One region of the Sphaerisporangium sp. NPDC051017 genome, then DNA from elsewhere that is predicted to be linked to it. Evidence: riboswitches for the same ligand, from Rfam matches in the RefSeq annotation. Region 1 holds a riboswitch; each other region holds the start of a gene.

Region 1 (7,816 bases):
GCACGGAGTCCAGCTCTGGGTGGCGCTGCCCGACGGGTCCCGGCACACCGACCCGGCGTTCGACCACCACCCCGACCTGCCCGTGCTGACCGCGCCGGGCGTAACGACCACCGTCATCATCGGCGAGCTCGGCGGGGCGACCTCACCCGCCCGCGCCTACACCCCGCTGGTCGGCGCCGAGGTGGCCCTGGAGGCGGGGGCGGCGGTCACACTGCCCGTCCGGCCGGACTTCGAGTACGCCGCGCTGGTGCTGGCCGGCGCGGCCGAGGTGGACGGCGAGGCCCTGGAACCGGGGCCGCTGCTGTACCTCGGGCAGGGGCGGACGGAGCTGGCCGTCGCCGCGGGGCCGGCGAGCCGGGTGCTGTTGCTCGGCGGCGAGCCGTTCGAGGAACAGCTCGTCATGTGGTGGAACTTCGTCGGCCGCACCCACGAGGAGATCGAGCGGTTCCGCAAGGAATGGGCGGAGGGCGGCGCGTTCGGCACCGTCGAGGGCTTCGACGGCGCGCCGCTGCCCGCCCCGGCTCTGCCCGGCACGCGCCTGAAGCCCCGCCCCCGCCACCGCTGACGAACCCTCGGCCGCCCGTGACGGTCGCCCACGTCCCGCGCCCACGGCGAGACCTGGTCCTGCGCGTCTGACTCGTCAGCCGCTCGGCGGCCCTGGCCGCGCTACGGCATGGCCGGGGTGGGGTGGTCTGGGAGAATGGAGGGCGTGTGGATTCGTGCCCTGGTCGCCCCGCTCGTCAGCGGAACGACCTACCGGCGCGCCGTCCACCTGCTGCTCGGCGCGGTCCTGCTCCTGCCGTACATCCTGCTCGGCGTGGCCTTCGCCGGCATGTTCGCCGTCCCCGGCGAACCGTACGGGCTGCTCGTGCTCGTGCTCGCCCTGGTGGCAGTGATCGGCCTGGTGCCGCCGTTCCTGCGCGGCACCCGCGCCCTGGAGATCGCGGCGGCCCGCTCGCTGCTCGGCGTGGCCCTTCCCGACCCGCCGGTGACGGCCGAGCCCGGCAGGGCGGCGCGCGAGACCCGCCTGCGGGCGGCCCTGTGGTTCGCCGTCCACCTGGCCGCCGGGGGACTGGTCGGGTTGCTGCTGCTCATCCCGCTGGTGATGGGGCTGGCGTTCGCCGTCGAGTCGCTGGGCGTCGTGAGCGGTGCGCTCGACGGGCTGCGGCTCGGGCCGCTGGGCCGGCAGGACGGCCCGTGGCTCGGGCTGCTCGGCGTCCTCATGCTGGTCGGTGTGCTCTACGCCGTCGCCGGGCTCGGCGGCCTCGCGGCGGTGATGGCGCCGGTGCTGCTCGGCCCGTCCTCCGCCGAGCGGATCGCCGCGCTGGAGGCGCGCGCCGCCAGGCTGGCCGAGCGCAACCGCCTGGCCCGCGAGCTTCACGACTCCATCGGCCACGCGCTGACGGTGACGACGTTACAGGCCGCCGCCGCGCGCGAGCTGCTGCGCACCGACCCGGAGTTCGCCGGCCGCGCGCTCGCCGCCATCGAGGAGACCGGCCGCGCCGCGGCGGAGGACCTGGACCGCGTGCTCGGCATGCTGCGCGAACGCGACCCCGCCGGCGACGGCGACGCCCTGCCGGGGACCACCGGCGTCGGCCCCCGTCCGGGGGACGGCTCGTCCGCGGATCGCGCGCCCGAGCACCGGCTGGGCGGGCTGCGCCGTCTCGTCGAGCACTCGCGCGGCACCGGCGTCGACGTGCGCGCCCAGGTCGAGGGGCCGGTGGACGATCTGCCCGCCTCCGTGTCGCGCGAGGGGTACCGCATCATCCAGGAGAGCCTCACCAACGTACTGCGGCACGCCGGGCCGGTCCCCGTGGCGTTGCGCGTCGCCGCCGACGCCCGCGCGCTCGCCATCGAGGTGACCAACCCCGTGACCGGCGTCCCCGCGGCCCGCGAGGGCGGGCGGGGGCTCGCGGGGATGAGGGAGCGGGTGACGATCCTGGGCGGCTCCATGACCGCCGGGCCGGACGGCGGGCAGTGGAAGGTGTCGGTACGCCTCCCGGTGGAGCCGCCCCGATGAATCCGCCCGCTTTCCGTCCGGTTCCCGATGCCTTGCTCCGGCTGCCGGGCGTCCGGGCCTTGCCCGCTTCGGAAGGTGGTGTGACGGTGATCTCGCCCGTCGGCGCGGCAGGGAGGGCGGTGTGACGGCGATCCGCGTGGCCATCGTCGACGACGAGGAGCTGATCCGGGTCGGGCTGCGCGTCATCGTCGACGCGCAGCCCGATCTGGAGGTCGTGGGCGAGGCGGCCGACGGCGCCGAGGTGATGGCGATGGTGGCGCGCTCCCGGCCCGACGTCCTGCTCATGGACGTGCGGATGCCCGCCATCGACGGCATCGAGGCGACGCGCCGCCTGCTGGCCGCCTCCGCCGCGCCCCCGAAGGTGCTCGTCGTCACCACGTTCGAGAACGACGACCACGTGTACGAGGCGTTGCGGGCGGGCGCGAACGGTTTCCTGCTGAAGCGCGCCCGCCCGGCGGAGGTCGTACAGGCCGTGCGGGTGGTGGCACGGGGCGAGTCCCTGGTGTTCCCCGCCGCGATCCGCCGCCTGGCCGGCTCCCACGGGCGAGGGCCCGCGGCCACGGGCCCGGCCGCCGACCGGCTGCGCCGCGCCCGGCTCACCGACCGGGAGGAGGACGTCCTGCGGCTCATGGCGACAGGCCTGTCCAACGCCGAGATCGCCGCCCACCTGGTGGTCGGGGCCGAGACCGTCAAGACCCATGTCGGGAACATCCTCACCAAACTCGCCGTCCGCGACCGCACGCAGGCCGTGATCGCCGCCTACGAGTCCGGCTTCGTCAGCCCCGAGGGGTGAGCCCGAGAGCCCGCCTCGGAGGCCGGACGGCCGGACGCGCGGGACACGAGCTCGTCGCACATGCCGTCGAGGGCGGCGCGCGCGGGGGAGTCCGGCAGGGCGCCGAGGGCGCGGCGGGCCCGGTCCGCGTACCGCTCGACCTCGGCACGGGCCTGGGCGAGGCCGGAGGAGTCCCGCAGCAGGCGGGTCACGGCGGCCAGGCGGTTCGCGTCCGTGATCGGCCCCCGGGCCACCAGCCTGCGCAGCCGCGCCGGTCCGCGGCCCCGCCCCCGCAGGGCCCGCAGCATCGGCAGCGTCGGAACGCCCTGCCGCAGGTCCGCGCCCGCCGGTTTGCCCGCGCGCGAGGACGGCTCGGCGATGTCGAGCACGTCGTCGCACAACTGGAAGGCGATGCCGTACGCCTCCGCGAACTCGCCCAGCGCGTCGCGGAGCTCGGGGCGCGCCCCCGCGGCGTGCGCCCCGAGCCGCGCGGCCAGCGCGAACAGCGCGGCGGTCTTGTCGGCGATGACACTCATGTGGTACCGCTCAGGGTCCCCGTGCCCCACGCCGCGACGTCCCCCCGGACCGCTGTCTCGCACGGTGGAGTCCGGCTTCGGGACGCCGCCTCGCGTGTGCTGGTTCGGGCCGGCGGCGTCCTGCGCGCCGGCGATTTCGCGGATCTGCCCGCTGACGAGGCGGGCGCCGCGCGGATCACTCCGGGCCGGTCCGGGTCGCCGAACGTCGCGGCGAGCAGGGCGATTCTCGGGCGAAGCCGCTTGCCGCCCGCGCCGAGCAGGTGCGTGGCGACGGAGGTCAGGAAGGGGTCTCCGGGGCTGTGCAGGGCCGAGGCCAGCAGATCTTCCACCTCGGCCAGGGCGCGCCGCGTCCACACGGCCAGGTCGTCGCCGGTGCCGCCCGTCCGTCGCGAGACGCCGCCCGGTTCCAGGGCGAGGGGGCCGGGGTCCGTTCGCATGGCGGTCATCCCTCGCGTCCGCAGGTCCGGCAGGCGCCGCGGCGTCGCAGGTAGTAGGCGTACGTCGCGACGGCGAGGGCGACGCCCCACAGCGGCCAGAGCAGGTGCGTGGCGATGAGGACGGGGCTGTAGCCCGTCATGTTCACGAGCTCCGGCGAGGTCATGATGCCGATGCCGCCCGTGATCACGATGGGGACCACGTACGCCGCCGGGATCACCGCCAGCTTGACCGGCACGCGGCGGCCCGCGAGGCCGACCACCCAGCGGGGGAAGACCTCGCCCCAGCGCCGTACCAGCCCCAGGGTGAGGATCGCGCCGACCGTGGCGAAGCTCGCGAGCCCCAAACCCGCCCAGACGGCCCCCGAGTCCCACAGAAAGCGCAGCATCGCGTCGTCGATGCCCAGCGGGATGTGCACGGCCCAGGCGAAGCGGCTCGCGGCGTACAGGAGGGGGATCACCACGGCGGTGATCGTCGCCCGGCGGCTCCACGCAAGGACGCGGAGCCCGTCCCCGGGCCGGTGGTCGTCGTCCCGGCCGCATCGGGAGCACGCGCCACGGCTGCGCCGCTGCCAGGACAGCACCGCGAACGCGAGCAGGAATCCGCCCGCCAGGGACCAGAACTGGTTCAGCAGCGACCAGTCGAGCACCCGGGAGTAGTCGACGTCCGAGGGCCATCCGAACGGGGCGCCGAGGATGAGCATCGGCGCGTAGCCGGTGAGCGCCAGCACGTCCACGGTCGGCACGCCGACCAGCAGGACGGCCGTCACGGTCCAGCCGAAGGCGAGCAGTGAGACCCGCAGGGCGCGTCCCGGCATCACCGCGTGCCGTCCGGCCATGGCCAGGAGCGCCACCGTGGTCACGAGCAGGACCGCGGCGAAGACGGGCGCCCCCGCCTGCGGGGAGACCTCCCTTAACAGGGGTGACGATCTGGTGAACGCGTCGGGTCCGAAGGGGAAGCCTTTGCCGGAAATCGTCCAGTTGAGGGCCACGATCCCGTAGACGGCGGCCCAGACGGCGGCCGCGTAACCGCCCCAGACGGCGGCCCCGATTCCCCGCCGTGTTCCTCCGGTCGGCGTCCCGGAGCCCGTTTCGGGGGACGATCCCGGGGACGTCCGTGAGGGAGGCTCCGGAGGGCGCTCCGGAGCGGCGGGCGAGACGGGCGACGACGACGAACTCGCCGGTTGCTGGGACGTCGACACGATGATCTCCTTCGCGGGGATACGAATTGAGCGCACCCCCACGCTCCCGCCCGGCCCGCCCCCGGCGACTCCCCCCACATCGGGAACCCCATCCCCCGCACGGGGGATCGAGCCTTCGCCGAAGGCGGTCCCGCCGGTCCGTGGAGGGGGGTGAGGGCCGTGTGCGGGGGCGATGAGCTGGGCATTTAGGTGATATCGGGGGAAAGGGCGTGAACCATGCGTCGTCGCCAGGTGCTCGCGCTCGGGGCGGGGCTTGTCGCAATGGCCACCGGATGCGGGAGCGCCACCGACCCCCGCAGGCTCGCCGCCGCCACGGTCTCGATGGTGGTGCCCGGGCCGGCGGGAGGCGAGACGGACATGATCGCCCGGTCACTCAAAGGAGTGGCCGAGCGCGAGTCGCTGGCCGGAGCGGTGCGGGTCGTCAACCGGCCGCTCGAGTCGGCGCTGGCCGAGTTCACCCGCGCCCGGCAACCCGGCATGATGCTGATGGCCGAGCCCGAGCTGGTCGGGACGGTGCGGGACGTCCGCCAGGCCACCGCCTTCGCCGGCACCACCCCGCTGGCCCGCCTCTGCGGCGAGTGGGAGCTCCTGGTCGTCCCGGCGGCCTCGCGCCTGACGACGTTCGGCGCGTTCGCCGACGCGCTGCGGCGCGACCCGTCCCGGCTCGCCGTCGCGGGCAGGAACACGGGCGGGGTCGACCACGTCCTGCTCGGCATGCTGGCCCAGAGCCTCGGCGTCGACCCGCGCCTGGTCCGGTACGCGGCCTATCCGACCTGCGAGCAGGCCGTCGCCGCGCTGGCGGCCGGACGCGCCCCGGTCGCGATCTCCGGGCACGCGGCGGTGCGGCCGCGCGTGCGGTCGGGGGAGCTGCGGGTGCTCGCGGTGTCCTCGCCCGACCGCCTGCCCGGCGTCGAGGCCCCGACGCTGCTGGAGTCCGACGTCCACCTGTACTGCGCGAACTGGCGGGGCCTGCTGGGATCCGGCGACCTCGCCGAGGCCGACAGGGCGGCGCTGGCCCTGATGTGCCGCGGCGTCGCGGACTCGCCACGCTGGCAGGCGATCTGCGTACGCAACGGCTGGACCCCGCTGTACCTCGACGGCGACGAGTTCCGCCAATGGCTGGGCGTGGAGTCCGCCCGCCTCGGCCGCGCCCTCGGCGCCCTCGGCGTCCGCGTGTAGCGCCACGACGCGCCGTGACCCGTCGGCTCGATCGGTCGTCTCCACGTCCCGGATGGGGGTGGATGGTCACGCTGGGTGCATGGGAGCGACACAACCTATAGGGGTTGTTGCGGGGCCGGACACTAGATGTAGGATCCATGCTCGTCGCTGGTTCGCTCCTCGGGGCGAGGCAAGAGGGAATCCGGTGCGAATCCGGGACTGCCCCGCAGCGGTGAGCGGGAACGACCGCCGTCACATCAGCACTGGGCCGCCCGCGGCCTGGGAAGCGACGGCCAGTAGGCGTGTGAGGTGCGCCCGCGAGTCCGAAGACCTGCCGGTGACGTCGTCCAGGCCCCGAGGGAGGGCCGCCGGACGGGGAGACCGGCATGCCCGCTCACGGGTGCCCGGTCGTGCTCCGCCGTGCCTTCCTCCGGGGTGATCCGAGCGCACGAAGGAGACAGCACGTGACGGTGACGGATTCGCGGCCGGTGTACCGGCCGGAGGCGGGGAGCGAGCACAGGCGGCTCGCCATCGAGGAGGCCGCCGCCCGGGTCATCGCCGACCCCGCCAACTCCCGCGTCGCCGCGCGGCTGCTCGCCGAGGAGATCGCCGATGAGGCCGCCGCGCACGGCGTGCGGTCGTTCTCCGAGTCGGTCGCGGCCACGCACGCGGCGGGGCTGGTCCAGGACCGCCTGGCGGACTTCGTCCGGGACAACGCGGCCGTGCTGGACGGGCTGGTGGACGCCGGCGGCGACGACCGTTTCGAGTACTTCGGGCTGCGCACCGTCTACGACCGCTACCTGCTGCGCCACCCCGTGACCCGGGGCGTGCTGGAGCGCCCGCAGCACTTCTTCCTGCGCGTGGCCTGCGGCCTGGCGGACACCGTCGCCGAGGCCGGCGAGCTGTACCGGCTGATCTCCACGCTGTCGTACATGCCGAGCTCGCCGACGCTGTTCAACTCCGGCACCCGCCGCCCGCAGCTCTCGTCGTGCTTCCTGCTGGACTCGCCGCGCGACGAGCTGGACGCGATCTACGAGCGGTACGGCCAGGTGGCGCGCCTGTCGAAGTACGCCGGGGGCATCGGCATCGCCTGGACGCGGATCCGCTCGCGCGGCTCGCTGATCCGGGGCACCAACGGGCACTCCAACGGCATCGTCCCGTGGCTGCGCACGCTGGACGCGAGCGTCGCCGCCGTCAACCAGGGCGGGCGGCGCAAGGGCGCGGCCTGCGTCTACCTCGAACCGTGGCACGCCGACGTCGAGGAGTTCCTCGAACTGCGCGACAACACCGGCGAGGAGGCCCGCCGCACCCACAACCTGAACCTGGCCAACTGGATCCCGGACGAGTTCATGCGCCGGGTCGAGGCGGACGGCGAGTGGTCGCTGTTCGACCCCAAGGAGGTCCCGGAGCTGACCGACCTGTGGGGCGAGGCGTTCGACGCCGCCTACCGCGAGGCCGAGGCCGCCGGGCGGTACGTCCGGAAGGTCCCCGCCAGGGCCCTGTACGGGCGCATGATGCGCACGCTGGCCCAGACGGGCAACGGCTGGATGACCTTCAAGGACGCCTCCAACCGCGCCTCCAACCAGACGGCGCTGCCCGGGAACGTCATCCACCTGTCCAACCTGTGCACCGAGATCCTGGAGGTGACCAGCGACGCCGAGACCGCCGTGTGCAACCTCGGCTCGGTCAACCTC
Region 2 (7,816 bases), on a different contig from region 1:
TACGAGGTGGACACCGGCGTCGTGTCCAACTACCGCCGTGACACGGGGGTGTTCACGCCCTTGTAGGGGGTCGGGGCACCCCGCCAGGACAGGCCGTGCCGTGCCGTGGGAGGCGGTGCGGCACGGCCGTTCCGTCCGGTTTCCTCCAGCGGCGCGGCTTTCCGGTCTCGACAAGCGGCGCGCCGGTTCCTACACTTCAATATATGAAAGATCGTTCAACCGTCGTAGTGGTGGACCCCGACGCCTGCACGACGCCCGTCGTCGACGCCGAACGCGTCTCGTCCGTCCGCCAGGCCCTCCCCTCCGAGGAGACGGTGCAGGACCTGGCCCAGGTGTTCGGTCTGCTCGCCGACCCCGGCCGGCTGCGCATGATGGCCGCCCTTCTGGAGGGCGGCGAGATGTGCGTGTGCGACCTCGCCGCGGCCACCGGCCAGAGCATGTCCGGCGCCTCGCACGCGCTGCGGCTGCTGCGCATGCGCCGCGTGGTCAAGGTGCGCAGGTCGGGACGCATGGCGTACTACCAGCTCGCCGACTCCCACGTGCGCATGCTGTTCGACCTGGCGATCACCCATGCGCGGCACACGGAGGGGGAGCCCGGCGATGGCTGACAGGGCCGCCCGCCGGCGCACCACGGAACCCGCGGCGGCCCAGGGGCACGGGCACGGCGGGCACGGGCATGGGCACGGTCACGGGTTCGGCGCCGACACCGACCGGCGTTACCTGAGCGGCGCGCTCGCGCTCATCGTCGCCTTCATGGTCGTCGAGGTGGTCATCGGCTTCGTCTCGGGCTCGCTGGCGCTGATCACCGACGCCGGCCACATGCTGACCGACGCGATCTCCATCGTGTTCGCGCTGGTCGCGATGCGCATCGCCCAGCGTCCCCCGCAGGGCGGCTTCACCTACGGGCTCAAACGCGCCGAGATCGTGTCCGCGCAGATCAACGGCATCACGCTGCTGCTACTGAGCGCCTATTTCGTGTACGAGGGCATCGTCAGGCTCGTCGCGCCGCCGCGCGTCGAGGGCGCGTACGTCGTCTTCACGGGCCTGGCCGGCATCGCCGTGAACGTGGCCGCGACGCTGCTGCTGAGCCGGGCGAACCGCTCCAGCCTCAACGTCGAGGGCGCCTTCCAGCACATCCTCAACGACCTGTACGCGTTCATCGCCACCACCGTCGCGGGCCTGGTGATCTGGACGACCGGCTGGGCGCGGGCCGACGCCGTCGCCGCCCTGGTGGTCGCCGCGCTGATGCTGAAGGCGGGCTGGGGGCTGGTGCGCGAGTCGGGACGGGTCTTCATGGAGGCCGCTCCGGCGGGGATGAACCCGGCCGAGATCGGCAGGAAGGCGGCGGCGCTGGAGCACGTCGTGGAGGTCCACGACCTGCACATCTGGGAGGTCACCTCCGGCTACGCCGCGCTGTCGGCGCACATCCTGGTCGAGCCGGGGGCCGACTGCCACGGCGTGCGGGTGGCCGCCGAGCGGCTGGTCCACGACCAGTACGGCATCGGCCACACGACGCTCCAGGTGGACCACGCGACGCCCGAACTGCTCACCATCGGCCGCGACCGCGCGCACTGCGCCGACCCCCACGGGCCCACGCACCACGGCGGCTTCACCACGCCGGCGGACGGCACCTGACGTACTGCGTGACCGTCAGCGGAAATGGCGGGTGGAACCGACCCGCCATGTTGGCGGATTTCTCCTTCCACGATGAAAATAGTGGACATTTACTATTAATTTCCGTCAAGCTTATGCGGGTCCAGTGCGGCGTACCCCGGCGAGGAAAGGCGGACCATGACCGACGCACGCCACCCGTTAGAAGCGGATGAACCCGCCTTTTATCTCACGCACAGCGTTTTCAGCGACCCCGGCGACCTGACCAGGCTGGACGGAATCCCCACCGCGCCCGCCGAACTGGCGCGGCTGGTCCGCGACCTTCTCGTGAACCGGGAAGAATGCCCGCTTTTCGGCTTCACGCTGCCGGAACACCGCAAGAACGAGGCCGAGACGCGCTACGTCTCCGCGATCCTGCGGATCGTCACCGAAATGGACGACCGGCCGCTCACGGTCGCCCGCGCGCCCGGAAAACGGTTCGCCGGAACGTGCCGCGACTTCGCGCTCGTCCTGTGCTCCCTGCTGCGCAGCACCGGCACGCCCGCGCGCATCCGCTGCGGATTCGCGACGTATTTCATCCCCGGGCGCAACGAGGACCACTGGGTCACCGAATACTGGGATCGCGACAAGGGCTGGACGCTGATCGACGCCCAGCTCCCCACGCCGCGGATCATGGAGGAGTTCAAGATCTCCTTCGACCCGATGGACGTGCCGCGCGACCGCTTCCTGGTCGCGGGCGACGCCTGGCGGGCCTGCCGCCAGGAGGGAGCCGACCCCGCGACGTTCGGCGTGTCGCTCATCGACGTGAGCGGTCTCGACTTCGTCCAGGGCAACGTCGTGCGCGACCTGGCGGCGCTGAACAAGGTCGAGGTCCTGCCCTGGGACGGCTGGAACCTGTCCGAGCGGGTCCACCTCGACGAGACCGACGCCCGGCTACTCGACGACGTGGCCGAGGCCGAGAGCCGTGGCGGGCCGTTCTCGCGCCTGCGGCACCTGTTCCTCGGCAACCCGGGCCTGCGCACGCCACGGACGATCACCTCCTACACCACCTACTCGGGCATCCGGACCGTCGACATCGGCGTGTGAACCGGGAGGCGCCGCCTCACCCGCGCAGGCGCGCGTTCCAGGGATGATCGCCGCAGTAGGCCAGGGCCGCAGGACGCTCGGCGGGTCGTCTCAGGCAGAGTCGGGGCCGGCCTCGATGTCGCCCTCCACCTTGAGGTAGACCTCCTGGAGGTCGCGCAGGACGTCCGGATCGGGGTGCTCCCACATGCCCCGCGACGCCGCCTCCAGCAGCCGTTCGGCGATGCCGTGCAGGGCCCACGGGTTGGACTCGGCGAGGAAACGCCGGTTCTCCGGGTCCAGCACGTACGTCGCCGCGAGCTTGTCGTACATCCAGTCGGCGACCACGCCCGTCGTCGCGTCGTACCCGAACAGGTAGTCGACCGTGGCCGCGAGCTCGAACGCCCCCTTGTACCCGTGCCGCCGCATCGCCGCCACCCAGCGCGGGTTGACCACGCGGGCGCGGAACACCCGGGAGGTCTCCTCCGAGAGGGTGCGGGTGCGCACGGCGTCCGGGCGGGTGCTGTCGCCGACGTACGCGGCCGGCGCGCGGCCGGTCAGCGCGCGGACGGTGGCGATCATGCCGCCGTGGTACTGGAAGTAGTCGTCGGAGTCGGCGATGTCGTGCTCGCGCGTGTCGACGTTCTTGGCCGCCACCGCGATGCGCCGGTAGGCCGCCTCCATGTCCCCGCGCGCCGGCACGCCGTCCATGTCCCTGCCGTACGCGAACCCGCCCCACAGGGCGTACACCTCGGCCAGGTCGGCGTCGTCGCGCCAGTTGCGGCTGTCGATCAGCGGCAGCAGCCCCGCGCCGTACGCGCCCGGGCGCGAGCCGAAGACGCGGGTGGTGGCCCGCCGCTCGTCCCCGTGATCCCGCGTGTCGGCGAGGACGTGCGCGCGGACGTAGTTCTCGTCCTCCGGCTCGTCCAGGGACGCGACCAGGCGGACGGCGTCGTCCAGCATCACCACGACATGCGGGAACGCGTCGCGGAAGAACCCGCTGATGCGGACGGTGACGTCCACCCGGGGGCGGCCCAGCTCGGCCGGGCTCATCGGTTCCAGTCCGGTCACCCGCCGCGACGCCTCGTCCCACACCGGGCGGACGCCGAGCAGCGCCAGCACCTCGGCCACGTCGTCGCCCGCCGTGCGCATGGCGCTGGTGCCCCAGATCGACAGGCCGACCGAACGGGGCCACTCACCGGTGTCGGCGCGGTAGCGGGCGAGCAGCGAGTCGGCCATGGCCTGCCCCGTCTCCCAGGCGAGCCGGCTCGGCACCGCCTTCGGGTCCACCGAGTAGAAGTTCCGCCCGGTCGGCAGCACGTTGATCAGCCCGCGCAGCGGCGACCCGCTGGGCCCCGCCGGCACGTACCCCCCGTCCAGGGCGTGCAGCACGGCGTCGATCTCGTCGGACGTCCGCGCCAGCCGGGGCACGACCTCCGTCGCCGCGAACTCCAGAACCCGCACCACCTGGCCCGCGTCCCCGGCCGAGCCGTCCAGGACGGCCGCGCACACCTCGGCCGCCGCGCCCGGATCCCAGGCGCGCTCCTCCATGCCCTCGACCAGGGCCTCCGCCAGCGCCTCGGCCTCGTCCACGCCCGCGCGGCCGGCGGTGCCGTCCTCGGACAGGCCGAGCGCCTCCCGCAGGCCGGGAAGCGCGACGTTGCCCGCCCACATCTGCCGGGCGCGCAGCATGGCCAGCACGAGATCCACCCGGACGCGGCCCTGCGGCGCCTCGCCGAGGACGTGCAGCCCGTCGCGGATCTGCACGTCCTTCACCTCGCACAGCCAGCCGTCGACGTGCAGCAGGAAGTCGTCGAACTCCGCGTCGTGCGGACGGTCGGCCACCCCGAGGTCGTGGTCCAGCCGCGCGGCCTGGATCAGCGTCCAGATCTGGGCGCGGATCGCGGGCAGCTTCGCCGGATCCATCGCCGCGATCGAGGCGTGCTCGTCCAGGAGCTGCTCCAGCCGCGCCATGTCGCCGTAGCTGTCCGCGCGGGCCATCGGAGGCACGAGGTGGTCGACCAGGGTGGCGTGCGCGCGCCGCTTGGCCTGCGTTCCCTCGCCCGGGTCGTTGACCAGGAACGGGTAGACGAGCGGCAGGTCGCCGAGCGCCGCGTCCGTGCCGCAGGACGCCGACATCCCCGCCGACTTGCCCGGCAGCCACTCCAGGTTGCCGTGCTTGCCGACGTGGACGACCGCGTGCGCGCCGAAGCCGTCCGCCAGCCAGCGGTACGCGGCCAGGTAGTGGTGGCTCGGCGGCAGGTCGGGGTCGTGGTAGATCGCGATCGGGTTCTCGCCGAACCCGCGCGGCGGCTGCACCATGACCACGAGGTTCCCGGCGCGCAGCGCGGCCAGCACGATCTCGCCGTCCGGGTCGCGGGAGCGGTCGACGAACAACTCGCCCGGCGGCGGGCCCCAGTGGCGCTCCATGCCTTCCCGCAGGTCCCCGGGCAGGGTGGCGTACCACTCGCGGTAGCGGGCGGCGGAGATGCGGACCGGGTTGCCCTCCAGCTGCTCCTCGGTCAGCCAGTCCTGGTCCTGGCCACCGGCGGCGATGAGCGCGTGGATCAGCGCGTCGCCGTCCTGCGCAGCTACGCCCGGAATCTCCCCATCTGCACCTGTATCACCGATGTCGTACCCCCGGTCGCGCATTGCCGCCAGCAGGCGCACCACGCTCGCGGGCGTGTCGAGGCCCACGGCGTTGCCGATGCGGGCGTGCTTGGTGGGATACGCCGACAGCATCACGGCGATCCGCCGGTCGGCGGGCGGCACGTGCCGCAGCGCCGCGTGCCGGACCGCGATGCCCGCGACCCGCGCCGCGCGCTCGGGGTCCGCCACGTACACCGGGAGCCCGTCGGCGTCGACCTCCTTGAACGAGAACGGGACCGTGATGATGCGCCCGTCGAACTCCGGGATCGCCACCTGCGAGGCCGCGTCCAGAGGAGACAGCCCGTCGTCGCTGCCCTCCCACGTCTCGCGGTCCCCCGTGAGGCACAGGCCCTGCAGGATCGGCACGTCCAGCCGTGCCAACGCGCCCACGTCCCACGCCTCGTCGTCGCCGCCCGCCGACGCCGTGGCGGGACGGGTGCCGCCCGCGGCCAGCACCGTGACGACCAGCGCGTCCACCTGGCCGAGCACGTCCAGGAGCGCGGGTTCGGCCGTGCGCAGCGACGCGCAGTACACCGGCAACGCCCGGCCGCCCGCGTCCTCGATGGCGTCGCACAGCACCTGGACGAACCGGGTGTTCCCCGCCACGTGGTGCGCGCGGTAGTACAACACCCCGACGACGGGCCGCACGGCCACCCCGGCCTCCACGGGCCGGGCGTCCGGACGGTCCAGGATGCCCCAGTTCGGGGTCTGCGCGGGCGGCGCGAAGCCGTGGCCGGTCAGCAGGACCGTGTCGGACAGGAAGCGGTGCAGCTCGGCCAGGTTCGCCGACCCCCCGTGGGCGAGGTACGCGTGCGCCTCGGCGCACACCCCGCCCGGGACGGTGGACAGCTCCATCAACTCGGCGTCCGGAGCCTGCTCACCACCCAGCACGACCACCGGCAGCGGGCCCGCCAGTACGGCGTCCAGCCCTTCCTCCCAGACCCGCCGCCCGCCGAGCAGACGGACGACGACCAGCCCGGCGTCCTCCAGCAGGGCGGGAACGTCGGCGGCGGCGAGCCTCGCGGGGTTGCCCAGACGGTACGGCAGGCCGCTCGCGCGTGCGCTGAGCAGGTCGGTGTCGGAGGTCGACAGCAGCAGAACAGGGAGAACTGGCAGATCGCGCACGGCACGTCCTCACTCGGGATCCGCGCCCCGGGTAGTAGGTCCACACGGCCTGGAGTCTCCTGGCTCCCGGATCGACGCTCACCCCGGCCTTCCCGCCCGTTGCCGGGCCGTGGCCTGCGGTGGGGTTGACTCCCCGGTGACAGTGGCGGGACCGCGCCGGAATCACACCGGCTTCCTCCGTATTGCCGTCGCCTCTATGAGACCACGCCCCCCGCCGGAATGCGACCCCGCCCACCCCGTCCACGCCGGGTGCGAGGAGCCGGCCCGGAGGACCGCGGCGGTTCACGACGGATGGCGGGTTACGATCCTCGACATGGCAGATGCGGAGTTCGGGGAGCGGTCCCGGGCGGACGCCTGCCCCGGGGCGTTGCAGACGCATCCGGCGGCGGACGGAGCCGTCGCCCGGGTCCGGGTGCCCGGGGGGCTGCTCACCGGGGAGCGGCTCGCGGAACTCGGCGCGGCCTGCGCGGCGCTCGGTTCGGGGGTCGTCGAGCTGACCTCACGGGCTAACGTGCAGGTGCGCGGGCTGGACGGGCCGGGCGCGGAGCTGTTCGCCGAAAGGATGGCCGCCATCGGGCTTCTGCCGTCGGCCACGCACGAACGCGTCCGCAACATCCTGGCGTCCCCCTTGGCCGGGCTGGACGGTCGCGGGCTGATCGAGGTGGCGCCGCTGGTCCGCGAGCTGGACGAGGCCCTCGTCTCGCACCCGGCCCTGGCGGACCTGCCCGGCCGGTTCCTGTTCGCCGTGGACGACGGACGGGGCGACGTCGCGCTCCCCGCCGCAGACGTCGCCTACCTTCCCCTTCCCGCCGTGCACCTCCCCCGTCCGGCCACCGAAAGCACACGGCCACCCGCCGCGGACGTCCGGGGGGCGTTGCTGCTGGCCGGGCGGGACACGGGGCTGCGCGCCGCGCCCTCCGACGTCGTCCCCCTGATGATCGCAGCGGGCGAGGCGTTCCTGGCCGAACGCGCCGCCCAGGGTTCGGCCGCGTGGCGCGTCGCCGAGCTGGCCGACGGCCCCGCGAACATCACCGCCCGTGTGTCCGCACGGGCGCCGGGAGCCGGCCACATGTCCGGCCCCGGATCGGCGGACGGGCCCCCGTCACCGCCCGTCCAGGAGCAGTCCGGACGGCCGTCCGGGGGACTCGGCGGCAGCCGGCCCGCCTCGTCCATCGGCCTGGGCGATCGGCCCGCGCCCCGGCTTGGGCCCCTCGCCCAGACCGACGGACGGGTGGCACTCGTCGTCATGCCGCCGCTCGGACGGTTGACGGCCGCGCAGGCGTCCGTGCTGGCCGAGGCGGCGCGGGCGGGCACGGGTGAGGTACGGCTCACTCCATGGCGGAGCGTGATCGTCCCGGGTATGAGGACG
Region 3 (7,816 bases), on a different contig from region 1:
TTGGAGAACAGGAACCGCTGGGTGCCGACGAGCTGGGCGAACTGTGCCCGCTCGCTCTCGCCGGGGCCGCCCGCGGCCAGGGATCCGGCGATCAGGGCGTCCTCCTGCGCGAGGAGTTCGCCGGCGCGGCTGAGCTCGATGAACGTGCGCGTGTCCTTGGCGAAGTCGGCGTCGTCCAGCGTGGCCATCGAGTCGTAGACGCGGAAGAGCGCGTCTACGATCCCGGTGATCGCGACGGAGGCGCGCCCGCGGTCGATCAGGCCCTCGTCCACCTGCTCGCGCATCGGGCCGAGGGCCCGCAGCTCCTGGGTCGCCTCGTCGATGCGCCGCCTGAGGGTCTCACTGGCCGCGTCCTGGACGGACGTGCTCGTGGCCTGCCTGCGGAAGTCGGCGCTCGCGTCGTCGGTCCTGGTCCGCTGCGCGTTCAGGGCGATGCGCTGCTGGCTGGAGCCGGGGGCGCCCAGCAGGACGAGCGTGAGCCTGCGCTCCTGCTGCAGTTCGACCCTCAGCCGCTCGCCGGGGTCGGCGATGCCGGAGTTCAGGGTGGCGACCCACAGGACGTTGAAGCCCTCACGCAGGGTGACCCAGGCCGCGAACCCCCACAGGGCGACCAGCGACAGCAGGAGCGCCGTGACCTTGGTCCGAATACGCGAATTACGGAAGCGCATAAGTCCATCCCTGGCGAGCGTCAGGAAGCTCATATCACGGTTCGCGGCGCATAAAGCTCAGGTCACGCTATCGTGCCCTATTGCGCCACATCGCATGGCAATGAGGCATTCCACCGCATCGCACTGGGGAACCCTAGCACGATGGCAAATGGTTCTCCGACTGTTCTGTGTCACTTTTGTAAACATGTCGGGTTGGCTGTCGGGTTATGTGATTCGGTATCACGTTTGTCGGCTGATGTGCCCTCTAGTGCTCCAACGTCGTGACGCTCCGTGCCAGGTGGAGCGCCCCCATGACCACGGCCCGGACGATCGCCACCGGCAGGTACAGGTCCTTGTCCACCCACATCGGCGGGTCCTCGACCCGCCCGGCGGACCGCAGAAGGTACTCCTGCCCCCGCTCGATCGCGGCCGACAGACGCCGGCTCCTGGCGCTCCCCGTCGTACCGCCCCCGGCCAGCAGGAGCTGGTACAACGCGTACGCCGTCTCCTCGGGCGTGCCGTCCCACAGCCCCCAGGAACCGTCCGGGCGCTGGGACGACAGCACCCAGTCCGCCGCCAGCCGCACCGGCCGGCGCGACGCGGCGCCGCCGAACTCGCCGAGCGCCAGCGCGCAGCACGCCGTGGCGTAGTACGGCGAGACGTGCCAGCGGTCCGTCCAGCTCCCGTCCGCCCGCTGCCGCGCGCACAGCCAGGCCGCCAGCCGCCGGACGGCCTCCGCGTAGCGCGGGCGCGCGTCGGGGCGGGCCGCCGTGAACTGGCCGAACGCGTCCAGCACGTGGGCGTTCACCGTCGTCGAGTGCCCGTCCTCGCCGAGCCACGTGCTGAAGTGCGTGCCGGTGTGGTACGCCCAGAGGCTGCCGGGCTCGCGCGGGGCGCCGAGCAGCGCCAGCGCGTACAGCGCCACCGACGTCGTGTCGGCGTCGGCGGGCAGCCCCGGCCCCGCCGCCACCCCGTCGGGGTCGATCCGCTCGCCGAGGCTCGCCACAAGCTCGACCGGCACGTCCACAGGGATGCCGGCGCGCAGCAGCCAGCTCACCACCCACCCGCGCTCGAACACCGTGATCGGGACCGCGCACGGCACCGGGCCGCCCGACAGCCGCACGACGGCCTCCAGGTGCTCGTGCGCCAGCGGCGCCGACCGTCCGGGGCCGCCGGGCTCGCCCAGCCAGGCGGCCGTGGCGGCCGGGGACGCGCCCACCGTCCCCTCGGGGGTCACCACGACGGCGGGGGCCCGCACGGCGGCCTCGCCCGCGACCTCCAGGGCGTGCATCAGCTTCACCGGCAGGGGAGCGCCCTGCCGCAGGCGCTCGCGGACGAGCCGCACCCGCGCGTCGTCCATGTCCTCGGGGAAGGGCAGGAGCGGGCAGGACTCCCACGCCCCGGGCACGGAGGAGCCGGCGAGGGCGCGGACGAGCCGGTTGACCGAGGTGACCAGTGCGGGGACGACGAGCTCGATCGCGGGCATGTCCGGCAGCGGCGCGCCGAAGCCCCGCCGCGCCCGGAGCCCGAGCGCGCGCAGGGCGCGTCCGGCGGCCTCCGCCACGGCCGGGGAGCAGGCGGGGGAGGTCCGGACGAGCTCGCCGAGCAGCGCGTCCGCCGCGCTCAGCGTGGGGACGAGCGCGTAGTCCTCGTGCGGGCCCCACAGGCCGTCCGGGCGCTGGGTGCCCACGAGGAACGCGATCCGCTCGGCGTGCCCGGTCAGCCACGGGGCCAGGGCCGCCAGCCGCCCCGTCTCGTACACCGAGGGCGAGGCGTCACCCCACGGGCGCGTCATGAGCCCGGACACCAGGGTTCGGGCCTCGGCGGCGACGTCGGCGGTCAGCGCGTCACCGTGAATGCTCATAAGTCGCCCCAGTAGTCGGCGAGCCGGTAGAAGCCCGCGCAGAAGTCCATCTGACGTTCGAGGTAGCCGGCGATCAGGGGGTCGCCGTCCCGCAGGGGCTCGATCAGCTCCCTGGCCCGGGCCGCCAGCGCGGCGAGGCGCCGGTCCACCTCCTCGCGGGGCGCACCGAGCAGCAGGGCGTTCAGGTCGCCCCACTCCACGTCCCGCCGGTAGGTCCCGAGGTCGTTCAGCAGGCGGATCACCCGTTGCACGGCCGCAGCCGCCTCCCGCACCGCCGCGATGGCGCCGGACGGCGCGCCGGTGTGGATCAGATGGGAGACGAAGACGAAGGTGAAGCCCAGGTTGTCGGCGTTGCCGAGGTACTGCTCCAGTGAGGGGACCGTGCCCGCGTCGCGCCACTCCCGCTCCAGGCGCATCGCCGCCAGCATGACCCGCAGTTCCTCGCGCCAGACGTGCCCGAGCGCGGGGAAGGCGGGGGCGGCGGACAGGTCCCGCCGGAGGTCGGCCAGGAACCGCGCCAGGTCGTCGCCGGGGGCCGGGTCCGCGCCGTCGGCGGCGGCCAGGCACCGGCGGGCGATGTCGTCCACCTCGGGCGCCGAGGCCGCGACGTAGTCCACCTGCCAGTCGAGCCCGAACGCCCACAGGGTGGCCTTGTTGGCCACCGAGAGCCGTTCGGCGGTGAACCACGGGCCGCTGAACGCCATGGCCAGGGACAACGTGCTGGTCAGCGCGTCGTCGAACGGCTTGGCCGAGAACAGGCCAGGGTAGGCCTCGAGCCATTCGCGCATCTGCCGCTGGGAGCTTCCGGCGACCGCGCAGATCAGCCCGGACTCCGTGGCGCCCGGCCACTCGCGGGCGGGAGCCGTCATCGCGGGCCCTGCCCGGCGCAGTTCACGGGAAGCAGCCGGAGTCCCACCGTGCCGCGCGGGCGCAGCAGCGCCGTCGCCGCGGGCGCGGGGGTACGGCCGCCGAGCGCCGCCGGGCGGAACCGGCTCAGGATGGCGGCCATGATCAGCGGGGCGTCCATGTAGAACAGGTGCTTGCCGACGCACTGGTGCGCGCCGCCGCCGAAGGGGAAGTACGCGTACCGGTGCCGCCGCTCGCCGCGGTCGGGGGAGAACCGCTCGGGGTCGAACTCCAGCGGCCGGTCCCACACCTCTTCGAGCCGGTGGGTGACGTACGGGCTGATCAGCACCATCGACCCGGCCTTCAGGCGCGTTCCGCCGAGGGTCTCGCTCCGCACGACCGTGCGGGGCAGCAGCCAGCCGGAGGGGTAGAGGCGCATGACCTCCTGCAGCACCATCTTGGTGTAGCGCAGCTCGGGCACGTGCGCGGGCAGGGCGGGGCCGGTGCCGACCACGCGGTCGATCTCGGCGTACACCTTCGCGGCCACCTCGGGGTGGGCTTCCAGGAGCGGCCAGGTCCAGGTGAGCGTCGACGCCGTCGTCACCGACGCCGCCGCGTAGATGCTGACGAGGTCGTCGCGGACACGCCGGTCGTCGCGCGGCGTGCCGTCCGCCTCCTGGGCGCGGCACAGCGCCGAGACGACGTCGGAGCCGTCGGCCGCCTCCCGCCGGACCTCGCGGATCAACGGGAAGATGATCTCGTCGATGGTCGAGACCGCGGTCTTGAACGCCCGGTCTCCGGGCAACGGCACCCGGTACGGCATGAACGGCAGGAGCAGCCGGGTGAAGACCGCCGCGTCGGCCGTGTGGTAGGCGGAGGTGAGGCGCTCGCCGTCCCGCAGGGAGATCCGGTCGCCGAACAGCACGCGCACGACGCTCTGGTTGACGATGGCGCCCATCGTGCGGGCGGCGTCCATCGGTTCCTTCGAGCGGGCGCGCGCCTCCAGTTCCTCGATCCGCGCGTCGACGGTGGCGGCGATCGTCCCGGCGAGCGCGGCGACGTACTTCGGCGTGAACAGCGGCTGGAGGATCCTCCTGCTGGCCTCCCAGCCGGGGCCGTCCCCGAGGATGCTGTCGCCGAGCAGGCGGCCGAGCGGCTGCCAGAACATGCCCTGGCGGCTGTAGTTGGTCCAGTTGTCGCGCATGACGTGCTGGACGTGGTCGGGGTGGGTCACCAGGTAGGGCCGCAGCACGCCCAGGTTCAGCCGGACGATTCGCCCGCCGGCCTGCCTGCCCAGCGCGGCCAGGCCGTTCGCGGGGTCGCGCACGATCGCCGGCGCCACCCGTGCCAGCATGGTCCGTTTCCCGGTACGGGCAGCGTTGATTTCAACCGGCATTCCGACGTTCTCCACCCTTTCAACGACCCAGAGGCGCACCGCTACGAGGGGTTCCTCGTCTCGCCGGGAGCTCTACGTCGAACACCGGGTGCCGCAGAAGCCGCAAACTTCCCAAGCGGCTACTCTTACGGCAAAGTGACACATGATCGAGTTGATATCACGATCTTCTGACCTGGAGCAAGATTTTCGGTCAAAGGTCCGGCCGGCTACGGCAGGTTGTACTGTCCGGATATCCGCCGTCATGCGGCTCGTGACCGGTACGCCCTGGGCTGGGCTAGTCTCGCCGCCAGTGTCGGCACACGTCGGGGAGCCGAGCGTGGAACCAGCGTCGGTGGGTCTGATCGGAGCCGGTCCCTGAAGGGCGCCCTGAACCGCCGAGCGGAGCGAGGCCATGGGCACAGCGCCCTGAACCCGACGCGTTGGAGGCGGCAATAAACCCAGTTGATACGGTTTCCAGTGACGCGCGGCGTGGAGCGAAGCCGGTGTGAGTCCGGCGCTGTCCCGCAACTGTGAGATCCTCCCGGATCGAGCCAGGTCGCCTCCTGCCGCGCCGACGTCGTCAACCCTCGTGGAAAAGGGTGATCCGTCCCACATCACGGGTCCCTTGTTTCCCGGCAACAGGAGGAACCCACGTGAGGCCCGTACGCACGGCCTTGGCGGGCGCGTTGCTGGGTGCGCTGACGCTGGCCGGATGCGGCCAGCCGACCGGCACCGCAGAGACCACCGCCACCCCCGCCCCCGCCACATCCCCCGGCGAAACCGCGCAGGCCGCGGGCTTCCCGGTGACCGTCCAGGCCGGCAACGGCCCGGTGACGATCGCCAAGAAGCCAACGAAGATCATCTCTCTGTCGGCCAGCCATACGGAGACCCTGTTCGCGATCGGCGCGGGCCCTCAGGTCCTCGCCGTCGACGACCAGTCGAACTACCCTCCGGAGGCGCCCAAGACCGACCTGTCGGGGTTCAAGCCCAACGCCGAGGCGATCATCGCCAAGCAGCCCGACCTGGTCATTGTGTCCAACGACATCGACGGCGTCGTCGCCGCGCTCACCAAGGTCGGCGTCCCGGTGCTGCTGGAGCCCGCAGCCACCAAGCTGGACGAGGCCTACGACGAGGTCACCGACCTCGGGGCGGCCACCGGCAACGCAGAGAAGGCCGGCCAGGTCGCCGCGGACATGAAGCGACGGATCGACGCGTTCGCCGCCGCCGCGCCCAAGGGCAAGAACCTGACCTACCTCCACGAGCTGGACAGCACGCCGTACTCCGTGACCTCCAGCACGTTCCTCGGCCAGATCTACGGCCTGTTCGGGCTGACCAACATCGCGGACAAGGCGCCCGACACGGCCGGCGGCTACCCCAAGCTGTCCAGCGAGTTCGTGGTCAAGGCCGACCCCGACCTGATCTTCCTGGCCGACATCAAGTGCTGCGGCCAGTCCAAGGAGACCCTCGCCAAGCGGCCGGGCTGGGCCGGGCTCTCGGCGATCAAGAACGACCGGGTGATCCCCCTGGACGACGACATCGCCTCCCGCTGGGGGCCGCGCGTCGTCGACCTCGTCGAAATGGTGGGCGAGGCCGTCGGGAAGGCCTCCGGCTGAAACCCGCGACGGTTTCCACCGAGCCCCCGCCCGAGTCCCCGGCGCCCATCGCGGCCCCGGGGGCTTCGGCGCGGTCGCGGACGGCCGCCCTCACGGTCGCGCTCGCCGTGCTGGCCGTCTGCGTGCTGCTCGGGCTGGTGATCGGCGCGGTCGGCATGCCGCTGAAGGGCGTGGCGCTCGAACTGCTCGACCGGCTGCCCTTCGTCACGGTCGACTCCGGGCTGTCGCCGGTCGAGAAGGGGCTGCTCGTCCAGTTGCGCCTGCCCCGCGTGGTGCTGGCGGCGATCGTCGGCGGCCTGCTGGCGATGTCCGGCGCCGGCTACCAGGGCGTGTTCCGCAACCCGCTCGCCGACCCCTACCTGCTCGGCGCGGCCGCGGGCGCAGGCTTCACCGCCACCCTGATGATCGTGCTGATCCAGGTGGACGGTCTGGTGCCGCTCGCGGCGTTCGGCGGGGCGATCGGCGGGGTGCTGCTGGCGTACGCGCTCGGCAGTACGGCGGGACGCGGTGGCGGTACGGCCACGCTCGTCCTGGCCGGGGTCGCGGTGTCGTCGTTCCTCGCCGCGCTCCAGGCGTTCGTGCAGCAGATCCGCGTCGAGCAGTTGCAGAAGATCTACTCGTGGATCCTCGGCGGCATCGGCGGCGACTGGTCTCAGGTGTGGCTGGTCGCGCCGTACGCCGTGGTGTCGTCGGTGGTCCTGCTGGCCCACGGGCGGCTGCTGGACGTGCTGTCGGTGGGGGACGACGAGGCGGTCGGCCTCGGCGTCGACGCCCGGCGGGTCAGGCTCGTCGTCCTGTGCGCCGCCTCCCTGGCCACGGCGTCGGCGGTCGCGGTCAGCGGGCTCATCGGGTTCGTCGGCGTGGTCGTCCCGCACGTCGTGCGGCGCCTGGCGGGCGGCTCCTACCGGGTCGTGCTGCCCCTGTCGTTGGTCGGCGGGGCCGCGTTCATGGTGCTCGCCGACCTGCTCGCCCGCACGATGCTCGCCCCGGCCGAGCTGCCGATCGGCGTGGTCACGGCCTTCGTCGGGGCGCCGTTCTTCGTCGGCGTCCTGCGCGCCACCCGGGCGGTGAGCGTGTGACCGGGGACGGCGCGCCCCCGGTCGAGGTGCGGGACCTGGAGGTCTCGCTGGACGGGAGGCCCGTCCTGTCCGGTGTCGGGCTGTCGGTGCGCGGCGGCGAATGGCTGGCGGTCATCGGCCCGAACGGCGCGGGCAAGTCCACGCTGCTGCGCGCCATGATGGGCATGGTGGAGTCCCGGGGCGAGGTGCTCGTCGACGGCGCGCCCGCGCGCGGCCTCCGGCCCCGGCAGCGCGCCCGGCTGATGGCGTACGCTCCGCAGGACCCGCTGTTCCCCCCGGCGATGACCGTGTTCGAGTACGCCATGCTGGGCCGCACGCCGTACATCTCCTATCTCGGCCACGAGTCCCGCCGGGACAGGGAGATCACCGGCTCGGTGCTCGAACGACTCTCC

Evidence for each region. Region 1 has a riboswitch for cobalamin ahead of AB0M95_RS03670 (ribonucleoside-diphosphate reductase subunit alpha). Riboswitches for the same ligand answer to the same signal wherever they lie in the genome.
Region 2: linked by a shared signal. The riboswitch ahead of cobN (cobaltochelatase subunit CobN) and the one ahead of AB0M95_RS03670 (ribonucleoside-diphosphate reductase subunit alpha) in region 1 are both predicted to bind cobalamin.
Region 3: linked by a shared signal. The riboswitch ahead of AB0M95_RS39725 (ABC transporter substrate-binding protein) and the one ahead of AB0M95_RS03670 (ribonucleoside-diphosphate reductase subunit alpha) in region 1 are both predicted to bind cobalamin.

The regions. Positions count from the first base shown of each region.
Region 1 covers NZ_JBFBCI010000002.1:235,157-242,972, reverse strand. The annotation lists gene AB0M95_RS03705 (pirin family protein) at 1-565, shown strand, start outside; gene AB0M95_RS03700 (histidine kinase) at 710-2,020, shown strand; gene AB0M95_RS03695 (response regulator transcription factor) at 2,142-2,813, shown strand; gene AB0M95_RS03690 (polyprenyl synthetase family protein) at 2,780-3,328, opposite strand; gene AB0M95_RS03685 (hypothetical protein) at 3,325-3,765, opposite strand; gene AB0M95_RS03680 (hypothetical protein) at 3,771-4,964, opposite strand; gene AB0M95_RS03675 (tripartite tricarboxylate transporter substrate-binding protein) at 5,181-6,143, shown strand; cobalamin riboswitch at 6,275-6,476, shown strand; gene AB0M95_RS03670 (ribonucleoside-diphosphate reductase subunit alpha) at 6,587-7,816, shown strand, end outside.
Region 2 covers NZ_JBFBCI010000021.1:49,385-57,200, forward strand. The annotation lists gene AB0M95_RS18765 (carbonic anhydrase) at 1-66, shown strand, start outside; gene AB0M95_RS18770 (metalloregulator ArsR/SmtB family transcription factor) at 204-608, shown strand; gene AB0M95_RS18775 (cation diffusion facilitator family transporter) at 601-1,635, shown strand; gene AB0M95_RS18780 (transglutaminase-like domain-containing protein) at 1,792-2,697, shown strand; gene cobN (cobaltochelatase subunit CobN) at 2,788-6,438, opposite strand; cobalamin riboswitch at 6,500-6,630, opposite strand; gene cobG (precorrin-3B synthase) at 6,761-7,816, shown strand, end outside.
Region 3 covers NZ_JBFBCI010000107.1:1,366-9,181, reverse strand. The annotation lists gene AB0M95_RS39745 (nitrate- and nitrite sensing domain-containing protein) at 1-668, opposite strand, end outside; gene AB0M95_RS39740 (prenyltransferase/squalene oxidase repeat-containing protein) at 913-2,511, opposite strand; gene AB0M95_RS39735 (terpene synthase family protein) at 2,508-3,380, opposite strand; gene AB0M95_RS39730 (cytochrome P450) at 3,377-4,711, opposite strand; cobalamin riboswitch at 5,184-5,318, shown strand; gene AB0M95_RS39725 (ABC transporter substrate-binding protein) at 5,386-6,345, shown strand; gene AB0M95_RS39720 (iron ABC transporter permease) at 6,501-7,424, shown strand; gene AB0M95_RS39715 (ABC transporter ATP-binding protein) at 7,421-7,816, shown strand, end outside.